Regions from separate parts of the Vibrio sp. 11986-1-5 genome, predicted to be linked through region 1. Evidence: predicted binding sites of a transcription regulator. Region 1 holds the regulator's gene; the other holds the start of a gene.
What was found. Region 1 encodes CRP, which controls carbon source genes, mostly activating them, when cyclic AMP is high. Its sites were predicted from a motif close to TGTGANNNNNNTCACA; they were not measured.
Positions count from the first base shown of each region.

Region 2: AACS00_RS11505 (glycogen/starch/alpha-glucan phosphorylase) is a predicted target of CRP. The motif match lies at 2,797-2,812, and genes of this name have one in related genera.

Region 1 covers NZ_CAWNVW010000051.1:96,904-102,423, forward strand. The annotation lists gene AACS00_RS13460 (ABC transporter ATP-binding protein) at 1-127, shown strand, start outside; gene AACS00_RS13465 (TIGR02444 family protein) at 124-594, shown strand; gene AACS00_RS13470 (hydrolase) at 620-1,588, shown strand; gene AACS00_RS13475 (YheU family protein) at 1,659-1,868, shown strand; gene AACS00_RS13480 (phosphoribulokinase) at 1,964-2,833, shown strand; gene crp (cAMP-activated global transcriptional regulator CRP) at 3,125-3,757, shown strand; gene AACS00_RS13490 (DUF1338 domain-containing protein) at 3,855-4,649, opposite strand; gene astD (succinylglutamate-semialdehyde dehydrogenase) at 4,741-5,520, opposite strand, start outside.
Region 2 covers NZ_CAWNVW010000044.1:330,170-335,689, forward strand. The annotation lists gene malQ (4-alpha-glucanotransferase) at 1-69, opposite strand, end outside; gene AACS00_RS11505 (glycogen/starch/alpha-glucan phosphorylase) at 168-2,621, opposite strand; gene malT (HTH-type transcriptional regulator MalT) at 3,115-5,520, shown strand, end outside.

The DNA.
Region 1 (5,520 bases):
AGCCCAATTAACCGAAGTGATTGCTAATCAGGCCACAGCAAAAAGTGCCCTTGAGCAAGTAGAAAGTGATTGGATGGCCGAGCAAGAACATCTTGAGCAACTGGAACAGGAATTTCATCAATCATGATACCAACACACGCGCATTCATCATTAACGTTAGAAGGCTTATGGCAATTTAGCCTTGACTATTATGCGGTTAATGAAGTGAAAGAAGCGTGCTTGTGTCTGCAAAACCAGTTTCAGGGGAATGTTAATTTACTCTTGCTGCTCAAATGGTTAGACGAACAACAACTCAGCATTAACGATTCAGAATGGCCACGCTTATTGGCGTGTTTAAATCATTCAGAAAGCTTAGTTCACTCTTTTCGTGAGTTGCGCCGTAAACTAAAGTCTCACCTATCAGAAACACTATACCGTGAAGCGCTACAGTTTGAATTACGGTTAGAAAAACAGCAGCAAGCAGAGCTGATCGCCTGCGTACAGGGGTTCCGATTATCCCCGACCAAAGACCTAGCGTTGACTGAGCGCTACTGTCGACAACTTGGCGCTGAGCATTTGATCTCTCTGTTCTCTACCTCGGTAAAACCAACATGATGATCATAAAGAATTGAGGTTTTTTATGTCGCCGTTTACTGCCGCGAATGGATTAACCAACCCACATTTACAAACTCTGCTACCGCGCTTAATTCGTCGAGCGGCTTGCTTTACGCCGGTTTGGCAAACTTTAACCACGCCAGATAACGATTTTCTTGATTTAGCATGGAGTGAGCCAGCTACCCCCGGTGTCGATAAGCCCATTTTTGTCTTATTTCACGGTTTAGAAGGCAGTTTTTATAGCCCTTATGCGAATGGTTTAATGGATGCGTTTGCTCGACATGGTTGGCTATCGGTGATGATGCATTTTCGAGGCTGCAGCGGAAAACCCAACCGCTTAGCTCGAGCTTACCATTCGGGTGAAACAGAAGACGCGCGTTTCGTACTTGAATACCTACGAGCACAATTCCCTCAGCGCACCATTATTGCGACTGGAGTCTCTTTAGGCGGTAATATGCTGGTCAACTATTTGGCGCGCTATCGGGATGATCCTATTGTCGATGCAGCCACCATCATTTCCGCACCACTGGATTTAGCAGCGTGTTCGCAACGTATTGAACAGGGCTTTTCAAAAATTTATCGCCGTTATTTACTCTCATCATTAAAAAATAATGCGTTAAAAAAAGCGCCATTGCTGCAAGATGAGCTAGGTTTAACCACGCAATGCATTCGTCAAGTAAGCAAGCTCTACCAATTTGATGATTTGATCACCGCACCGCTACACGGTTTTAAAGATGCTCAAGAATACTATCAACAATGCTCAGGCCTGATGAAATTAGGCGCGATTACTATCCCTACGCTGATCATTCATGCTGCCGATGATCCGTTTATGACTGAAGCAGTGATCCCGCGCGGCCCTTTAAACCCAGAGATTAACTACCAATTATTTGAACACGGTGGCCATGTTGGTTTTTTAACTGGCAGCTTAGGTCAACCTAGGTTCTGGCTTGAGCAGGCTTTGCCGAGTTACTACGTTGATTGGCGACAGAGATAAAAATTAGCGTCCTATTGCAGCGAAACATCGTAAAACAGAGATTATCAGTTCATAAAATCATGAGGTATTTATGATCGTTCCTTGGCAACATATCGCCAGTGACACTCTAGACAATTTAATTCGTGAGTTTGTCTTACGCGAAGGCACTGACTACGGTGAAAGTGAAATCAGCTTACAAGACAAAATCGATCAAGTCATCGCTCAACTGCGCAGTGGGCAAGCGATGATCGTCTATTCTGAGTTACACGAAACGATCGATATCAAAAGTACCGCACGCTGACGGCAAAAATCGGCGTTTTCTGCTGCGTTTTTTCCATGATATAGTGAAACCAGCCATGGGCTTTGCCCCTCAAGGATCAACAGACAAGGTATGTCATGTCAGCAAAACATCCCATTATTGCGGTCACCGGTTCATCAGGCGCTGGTACAACGACCACATCAGAAGCTTTCCGTAAAATGTTCAATATGATGAACATTAAACCCGCTTGGGTGGAAGGTGATAGCTTCCACCGCTTCACTCGTCCAGAAATGGATATTGAAATTCGTAAAGCAAGAGAACAAGGTCGACATATTAGCTACTTCGGTCCGCAAGCGAATGACTTCCCTGCTCTGCAAGATTTTTTCCGCCAATATGGCAAAACGGGCGCAGGACAAATCCGTCGTTATCTGCATACCTTTGACGAGGCCGTCCCCTATAATCAGATGCCCGGCACCTTCACACCTTGGCAGCAACTGCCTGATGATACCAATGTCTTATTTTATGAAGGCTTACATGGCGGTGTGGTCGACGGTGACATTAATGTCGCGCAACATGTCGATTTTTTAATTGGCATGGTTCCAATTGTCAATTTGGAATGGATCCAAAAATACGTGCGCGATACTCGTGATCGCGGCCATTCTCGTGAAGCAGTCATGGATTCTATCGTTCGCTCAATGGACGATTATCTGAATTACATTACCCCTCAGTTTTCGCGTACTCACATTAACTTTCAACGAGTGCCTACGGTCGACACCTCAAATCCTCTCAATGCGAAAGGCATCCCGAGTTTAGATGAAAGCTTTGTGGTGATCCGTTTACGCGGGATAAAGAATGTCGATTATCCCTATTTACTGGCAATGATTGATGGCTCGTTTATGTCGCGTCACAACACGATTGTGGTTCCTGGCGGCAAAATGGGCTTTGCTATGGAACTTATCGTGCAACCCTTACTCCAGCAATTAATTGAATCCGGAAAAATTGGTTGAGATTGCCTTATCTTGACCTGATGAGTAAGAAATTCGCATAATCGGTCAGGCTACGGTCTTATTAACACGATTACTTTTCATACCGTGATCATGTGCACGTTTTTGCGTAAAATATCCATGGTTTGATACGATTAAAATCAAGAAATCGCGTTCGAAAAAGGATACTATTCCTTACCGAACACAAGATAGCTTGCAGCCATTAGGAAGTCCTCTTATTCTAGTTAATCCATTAAGGCTTCGCTAAAATATACGGACAGCAGCGAGCGTACCCTGCAGAGGAAGTGAGATATTATGGTTCTAGGTAAACCTCAAACCGACCCAACACTAGAGTGGTTCCTTTCACATTGTCATATTCATAAGTACCCTTCAAAAAGCACGCTGATCCATGCGGGCGAAAAAGCGGAAACCTTGTACTACATTGTTAAAGGTTCTGTTGCGGTACTGATTAAAGACGAAGAAGGTAAAGAGATGATTCTTTCTTACCTTAACCAAGGTGATTTCATCGGCGAGCTTGGTCTGTTCGAAGAAGATCAAGAGCGTACCGCTTGGGTTCGAGCTAAATCCCCTTGTGAAGTCGCGGAAATTTCTTTTAAGAAGTTCCGTCAATTGATTCAAGTTAACCCCGATATCCTGATGCGTCTATCAGGGCAAATGGCTCGTCGCCTACAAGTGACCAGCCAAAAAGTCGGTGATTTGGCGTTCCTTGATGTGACTGGTCGTATTGCACAAACTCTACTAAACCTAGCAAAACAACCCGATGCAATGACTCACCCTGATGGGATGCAAATCAAAATCACTCGTCAAGAAATTGGTCAAATCGTTGGTTGTTCTCGTGAAACCGTTGGTCGGATTCTGAAAATGCTTGAAGAGCAAAATCTGATATCCGCACACGGTAAAACCATCGTGGTCTACGGCACTCGTTAACCTCTGGTTTAACATGCTTAAAGCCTGAATAAGCTACTTTAGTTCACCTAAAGTAGCTTTTTTGTTGTTCATTGTTGGCTACCCATTCCGTTTTTTACTAACGAAGATCGGTGCTTTCAAAGATTTTATCTGCTGAAGCTGCCACAAAGCCGCTATACAATTGACCGTTCGCCATTGGATAACGTTTAGCGAACTCATAAAAACCACCGGGGATCACTTCAACACCGTCGTTAAACGAGACTGGCACCTTATCAGCCATGGTCGAGGACTGTTCTAGTAACACTTCTGGTGTGCCCTTCACTTCACCGCCATTTTCATTGATAGTAAAGCCCGCCTGACGCAGATGATCATTGACCGCTTTCACTTCATTAAATGCCTTGAGCTGATTAACACTCACCGTAAAGTGATTGGCACCATAACCATGGGCGGCTAACCACGCCGCATACTCGCTTTCTTTGGCTAAGATTTGATAATCCACAAACGAGAGATCCCATAGACGGCCAGCATAAAGAAAGTCGACATCATCAAGGCGAGTCGTCTCGACTTGAGCCACTAACTTAGCCACGATCGATTGTAACTCTGCTGAGCACTCTTCGACCTTTAATTCACTAATAAATACCTTAGGTTGCTTAGGATCAGGATGCTCATAATGCTTCGCCACCAGCTTTTTGCTTTCAAACAGATAATCACCACAAGCAACGTAGCCTAAGGCCAGAAACGGCTTGGCCAAAGTCTCTATACCCAGTGGTGCTATATTAAAGGTTCGTAAAGCAATGTGGTCATTGATCAGTGCTTCGTCTTCCTGGAGCAAATGATGGACTTTTTCTGCCGCAGGGCAAAGACGCTGAATATAGTCATTCCATAAACATTGAAAAAGCGCACTTGGCGTCATGACGCCTCCTTGTCAGTGGGTGGATAACGCCTCTCGCGATAGAGACGTTATAGGTTAAACATTATCGACACGCTTTAGCTGTGTTGACGATTTAAGGCAAAACAACCCCTGGTGATAGTGTCGCGGGTAATTCTGTCGTTTGCCCTTCCATCGACGCCATTGGGTAAGCACAGTAATCCGCGGCGTAAAACGCGCTGGGACGCAAGTTACCTGACGCACCCGGCCCACCAAAGGGAGCATCGCCACTGGCTCCGGTAAGTTGACGGTTACGGTTAACGATGCCAGCGCGAATATGATCAATAAAATATCGCCACTCTTGATCGTCGGTCGACACTAACCCTGCTGATAGACCAAAGCGCGTATTATTAGCCAGCGCTACAGCTTGAGGCAGTGTTTGATAACGAATGACTTGCAATAATGGGCCGAAATATTCTTCATCAGGTAAATCATTAATCGCAGTGACATCAATAATCCCTGGTGTGACGAACGCCGCTTGTTGAGCCTTCGCTGTTAATAAACATTTTCCGCCTAACGCTTGTAAATTCGCTTGTGCCGTCAAAATAAACTCAGCGGCGGCACGTGAAATCTGTGGCCCCATAAAGGGGGCAGGATCAGCAAAAGGCTGATCAATGCGCAGCCGCTCGGTCGCTTTTAGCAGTTTATCGAGCAGCTGATCGCCTTTTTCCCCTTCAGGTAAATAAAGGCGACGAGCACAAGTACAGCGTTGTCCTGCACTAATAAACGCTGACTGAATAATGGTGTATACCGCCGCATCAATATCGCCATAATGCTCAGAAATCACCATCGGATTATTGCCGCCCATCTCCAGTGCTAACATTTTATCGGGTTGACCGGCAAACTGACGATGTAA
Region 2 (5,520 bases), on a different contig from region 1:
AGCGCTGACATAGCTATCGGCAATTCTTGCCATCTCTGCGACTTGTTTTAATGCATTATGTTCTTTCATCGCTTTCTCCGAAGGGACTACTTACCCCTCAAAAATCATGTAGGGTGTATAAAAAGGGTTATCCAGCCAAGCAATGTCTTGGCTGGATAGTCGGTTAATTAACGCTTAACCGCTTTTAGTTTCCAAATATTATTCACATAGTCTCGGATACTACGGTCCGAGCTGAACTTACCCACCAACGCAGTATTCAAAATGGCTTTTTTCGCCCAGCCAGCTTGATCGCGATATTGCTTGTCCATCGCTTCATGCGCTTGAATGTAAGAAGCAAAATCAGCAAGTACGAGGTAAGGGTCTCCGCCATCGAGTAAACTGTCGTAGGTCGCGCGCAATTGCCCCGGAGCACCAGGAGTAAATTCCTCACCCAGCAGTAAATCCATCGATGCTTTCAACAATGGATCGGCTTGATAATAGTCGTAAGGGTTGTAGCCTCGTGCTTTCAACGATTCAACGCCATCGACATCCAAACCAAAGATGTAGATATTCTCATCACCAACTTCTTCACGAATTTCTACGTTTGCGCCATCCATTGTGCCTATGGTGAGCGCACCATTCAGTGCCATTTTCATATTACCGGTACCTGATGCTTCTTTACCCGCGGTAGAGATTTGCTCAGACACATCCGCTGCCGGAATAATGATTTCCGCCATGCTGACGCGATAATCGGGAATAAACACCACTTTCAGTTTGTGATTCACACGAGGATCGTTATTCACTTTCTCCGCAATCTTGTTCAGCGCATAAATAATTTCTTTAGCAAGGTGATAGCCCGGCGCCGCTTTCGCGGCAAAGAACACCACGCGTGGCTGCATATCAAATTTTGGATCGTTCAATAAACGATGATACAGCGAAAGAATGTGCAACATATTCAGATGCTGACGTTTGTATTCGTGTAAACGTTTGATCTGGACATCAAAGATAGCGTTAGTATCAAGCTCAATACCCATATTGTCGCTTACCCAGTCAGCCAAACGTTGTTTATTGGCTTTCTTAACGGCCATAAACTGCTTTTGGAACGCTTTATCATCGGCATACTTGGCAATGTCTTTGAGTTGATCCAAATCTGCTGGCCATTGATCACCGATCTTCTCAGTAATCAATGCGGTTAATCCCGGATTACAGAATTTTAACCAGCGGCGAGGAGTTACCCCATTCGTCACGTTTTGGATCTTACCAGGGTAAAGCTCAACGAACTCGGGGAAGAGATCCCGTTGTACTAACGCAGAGTGTAAGGCGGCCACGCCGTTGACGGCATAAGACCCGACAACACACAGATTAGCCATACGCACCATGCGATGAAAACCTTCTTGAATGATCGATAATTTTTGCTGTTTGGTTACATCACCAGGCCACTTAGCACGAACTTCTTGCAAAAAGCGATGGTTGATCTCATAAATGATCTCCATATGACGAGGCAACAAGCGTTGGATTAACGATTCACTCCACGTTTCTAAGGCTTCGGGTAATAACGTATGGTTGGTATAAGCAAACGTTTTTGAGCTGATGTCCCATGCCGCTTCCCAAGTCAAATCATGCTCATCAATAAGAATGCGCATTAATTCAGGAATGGCGATGGTTGGATGGGTATCATTTAACTGAATGGTTTCATATTTTGGTAGGTCTTGTAGCGAGAAACCCGCTGCTTGATGGCGACGCAAAATATCACGCACAGAAGCTGCACTGTGGAAATATTGTTGCATCAAACGTAGCGTTTTGCCTTTTTCATGGTTGTCATTGGGATAAAGCACTTTAGTGATATTGCCCGCATCAATCAACGCGTGCTGAGCTTCAAAGTAGTTACCATTATTAAAGCTCTCTAATGAGAAAGGAGCAATGGCACGGCACTCCCAAAGACGCAACGGGTAAACGGTCTCACTCTGGTAACCCACAATAGGCAGATCCCACGGCATCGCTTGTACCAACATGCCCGGTACCCAGCGGCGCTTCTCTTTACCTTGATCATGGTAGACTTCGACATGACCATAAAAGCCAATTTCTTGTTTAATGTCAGGACGAGCGACTTCCCATGGATAGCCCTCAATTCCACACCAAGCATCTGGCGCTTCTTTTTGATGTCCATCCTCAAACGATTGTTTAAACAAACCGTACTCATAATGCAAACCATAGCCAACTGTTGGATACTCTTGCGCAGCACACGAGTCCATAAAACAAGCGGCTAAACGACCTAAACCGCCATTACCTAATGAAGGATCGCGTTCTTCTTCTAATAAATCAGTCAGGTTCTGTCCAAGTTCACTCATTGCTTGGCCAACCTGCTCATACAAGCCCATGCTGATCAGGTTATTGCCTGTTAATCGCCCAATTAAGAATTCAAGTGAAAGGTAGTTAACACTTTTCGCGTTAACGATGCGTGGGTCTTGCTCTGTTTCAAGTAGATCAAACGTGGTCAATTCCGCTAGTGCTTGACCCATTGCTAAATACCATACTCGGCTAGAAGCGTGTTCAATCGTTGTCGCATAGGTAGCGGTAAGGTGGCGTTTAACGTTTGCTTGAAATAGCGCTTTATCAAAAGTTTTCTGTTGCGTAGGTTTCATTGAGAAATCTCACTTTTCGGTTTAATCCATCTGTGGCCTATCCTGCATTGCCTCTTCCAGCAAAACATCCTCCCACCGAAATGGCAAATTAGGATGAGAAGCAAGGGCGTAGATACACCGACAGCCTCGTAGAGGTGATCTGTCTCTCATCGATCAAACAGAGAAACAAACGATGAGTGATAACGATCACAGCAACGCGTTTAATCAGCATAGTGTTCCCGTTTTACAAAACTCGGTCAGCCAGATAAACATTTACTCAAAATGCAACAACGATCACATGAGTTTATTTTTTGTTGCTTAATTTGCAGTGAATCTCGTATGCAAAACAGTAATATCACGCTATTCAAAACCAGCAATAGGTGATAGATGTCACATAATTTGGGCGTAGTTAGTGAAGAACTGTGAATCTGGCAAGAAAGTCGTCTGGGATCAATAACAGTCTGCGGCAAGTTCCAGTAACATCCCTGTCATTAACGATGACGGGACAAATATCATGTGGATTCCATCGAAATTAACTCGCCCAGGACGGCTGCACAACGCGATTGTCCGTCCGCGCGTTTTAGAACTCCTACAAAAGGCCCCCTGTTATAAACTGGTCCTTTTCCGCTCACCTGCGGGTTATGGCAAAACAACTATGGCCGCACAATGGCTTGCCGATAAGCCGAATGTCGGCTGGTACAGTATTGATGAAAGTGATAATGATCCTTTTCGCTTCATGAATTACTTACTGCAAGCGATGAATAAAGCGACTCAACAAAGCTGCCCCAATGCACAAAAATTGGCAGAACGACGCCAATTTTCATCGCCCCATTCACTGTTCAGCGAAGTTTTTGCTGAGATTTCTCAGTTTGATCAAGAGTGCTTTGTCGTGCTGGATGATTATCATCTGATCAGTGATGATGAGATTCACGAAGCGATGCGCTTTTTCCTAAAACATATGCCCGATAATCTCACCTTAGTCGTCACGAGCCGTATGACACCGCCACTGGGCACTGCCAATCTGCGTGTACGTGATTTAATGATAGAGATAGGTAATGAGTTGCTGGCGTTTGATACTGAAGAGACCACGCGTTTTTTCAATCAGCGTGTTGTAGAAGGTATTGATGATGTCACCGCTCTCAACTTGCGTAATTATGTTGAAGGTTGGCCTTCAGCATTACAACTCATCGCTTTGCAAGCACAACATCAAAAGCGCACCTTAGCCCAATCCGTTGAATCGGTCGCTCATTTTAACCATGCCCATTTATGGGACTATTTAGTCGAAGAAGTGTTTGATTTACTTGATAAAGAAACACGTCACTTTCTGATGCAGTGTTCAGTATTGGATCACTTTAACGACAGCTTAGTCAGCGCCTTAACACAACGAGACGATGCCCTAAGTATGATTGAATCGCTCAATCGCTATGGTCTGTTTATCTATCCATTAGAAGGTGAGCACAACTGGTATCGCTTTCATAATTTGTTCGCTGAATTTCTCGCCCATCAACGGATGGCTCGGATCCCTCAGCAAGAGCAAGAATTACATCGCTCCGCCGCGCGCGCTTGGCTTGAAGCCTCTACCCCACATCAAGCCTTACGTCATGCTAACTTAGCGCAGGATACCGATCTTTTAGCGAGTATTTTGACTCAACATGGTTGGAAAATGTTCAACCAAGGTGAGCTTAATGTCCTTGAGTCGGCGATTAATCTCCTCGCGCCACAACAGCTTTATAAAGAACCAAAACTCTGTTTACTGCAAGCTTGGTTGGCACAAAGCCAACATCGCTACGATACCGTGGGGGCAATGCTTGAGCAGGCAGAAAAAGAGATGCAAGCACTGAACGTCGAACTCAGTAGTAAACAGCAAGGTGAGTTTAATGCGCTATTGGCTCAAGTCGCAATCAACAAAAATGAGCCCGAGAAAGCCTTAACCCTCGCTGAACTGGCATTAAGCCAATTAGACAGCACCGTGTATCGAAGCCGCATTGTTGCTACATCGGTTGTCGGAGAAGTGAACCACGTTCTTGGTCACCTCAGTCGTGCGCTATCAATGATGCAACAAACCGAAAAACTGGCGCGGCAATATCAAGTCTACCATCAAGCGCTCTGGGCCTTATTACAACAGAGCGAAATCTTAATTGCCCAAGGCTACGTACAAGCGGCTTTCGAAGTGCAAGATAACGCCTTCAAGCTGGTGGAAGAGCAGCATTTACACCAAGTTCCCTTACATGAGTTTTTATTGCGTATTCGCGCCCAAATTCTCTGGTGTTGGAATCGCTTAGATGAAGCAGAAGAGTGTGCCCACAAAGGATTAGAAGTGCTTGGTCAACATTCACCGAGTCAACATTTACACAGTTATTCGATGTTGGCTCGTATCGCCGTTGGCCGCGGAGAGCTGGATAAAGCTGGACGTTATATCGAGCAAGTCCATCACTTGATCAAGCAGTCACATTATCATGTCGACTGGACGGCCAACGCCTCATTATCTTTGTTGTTGTATTGGCAAGCTCGTGGGGATAAAGCCGCGATAGAGCATTGGTTGACCACTACCCATCGGCCAGAAAAAGCTTATAACCATTTCTTCCAACTGCAATGGCGCAATATTGCTCGCGCACAAATTTGCCTCGAACAGTATCCAGAAGCCAAGCAAACCTTAGCATTTTTACAACAGCAAGCGAGTGAGTACCAACTACTGACCGACTTAAATCGCAACTTAATTGTTGAAGCCACGCTCGCCTCGCTCGGCAATGATGATGAACTCGCGCGTGACAAACTCAAAGAAGCACTGCGTCTCACCAATCAAACGGGCATGGTGGGTAATTTTCTGATCGATGGACAAAAAATTGGTCATTTACTGGAAAAAATGGTTCACCGCGGAGAATTAGGCGATCTAGAGCGTCATCGTGCCCAGTTGTTGATT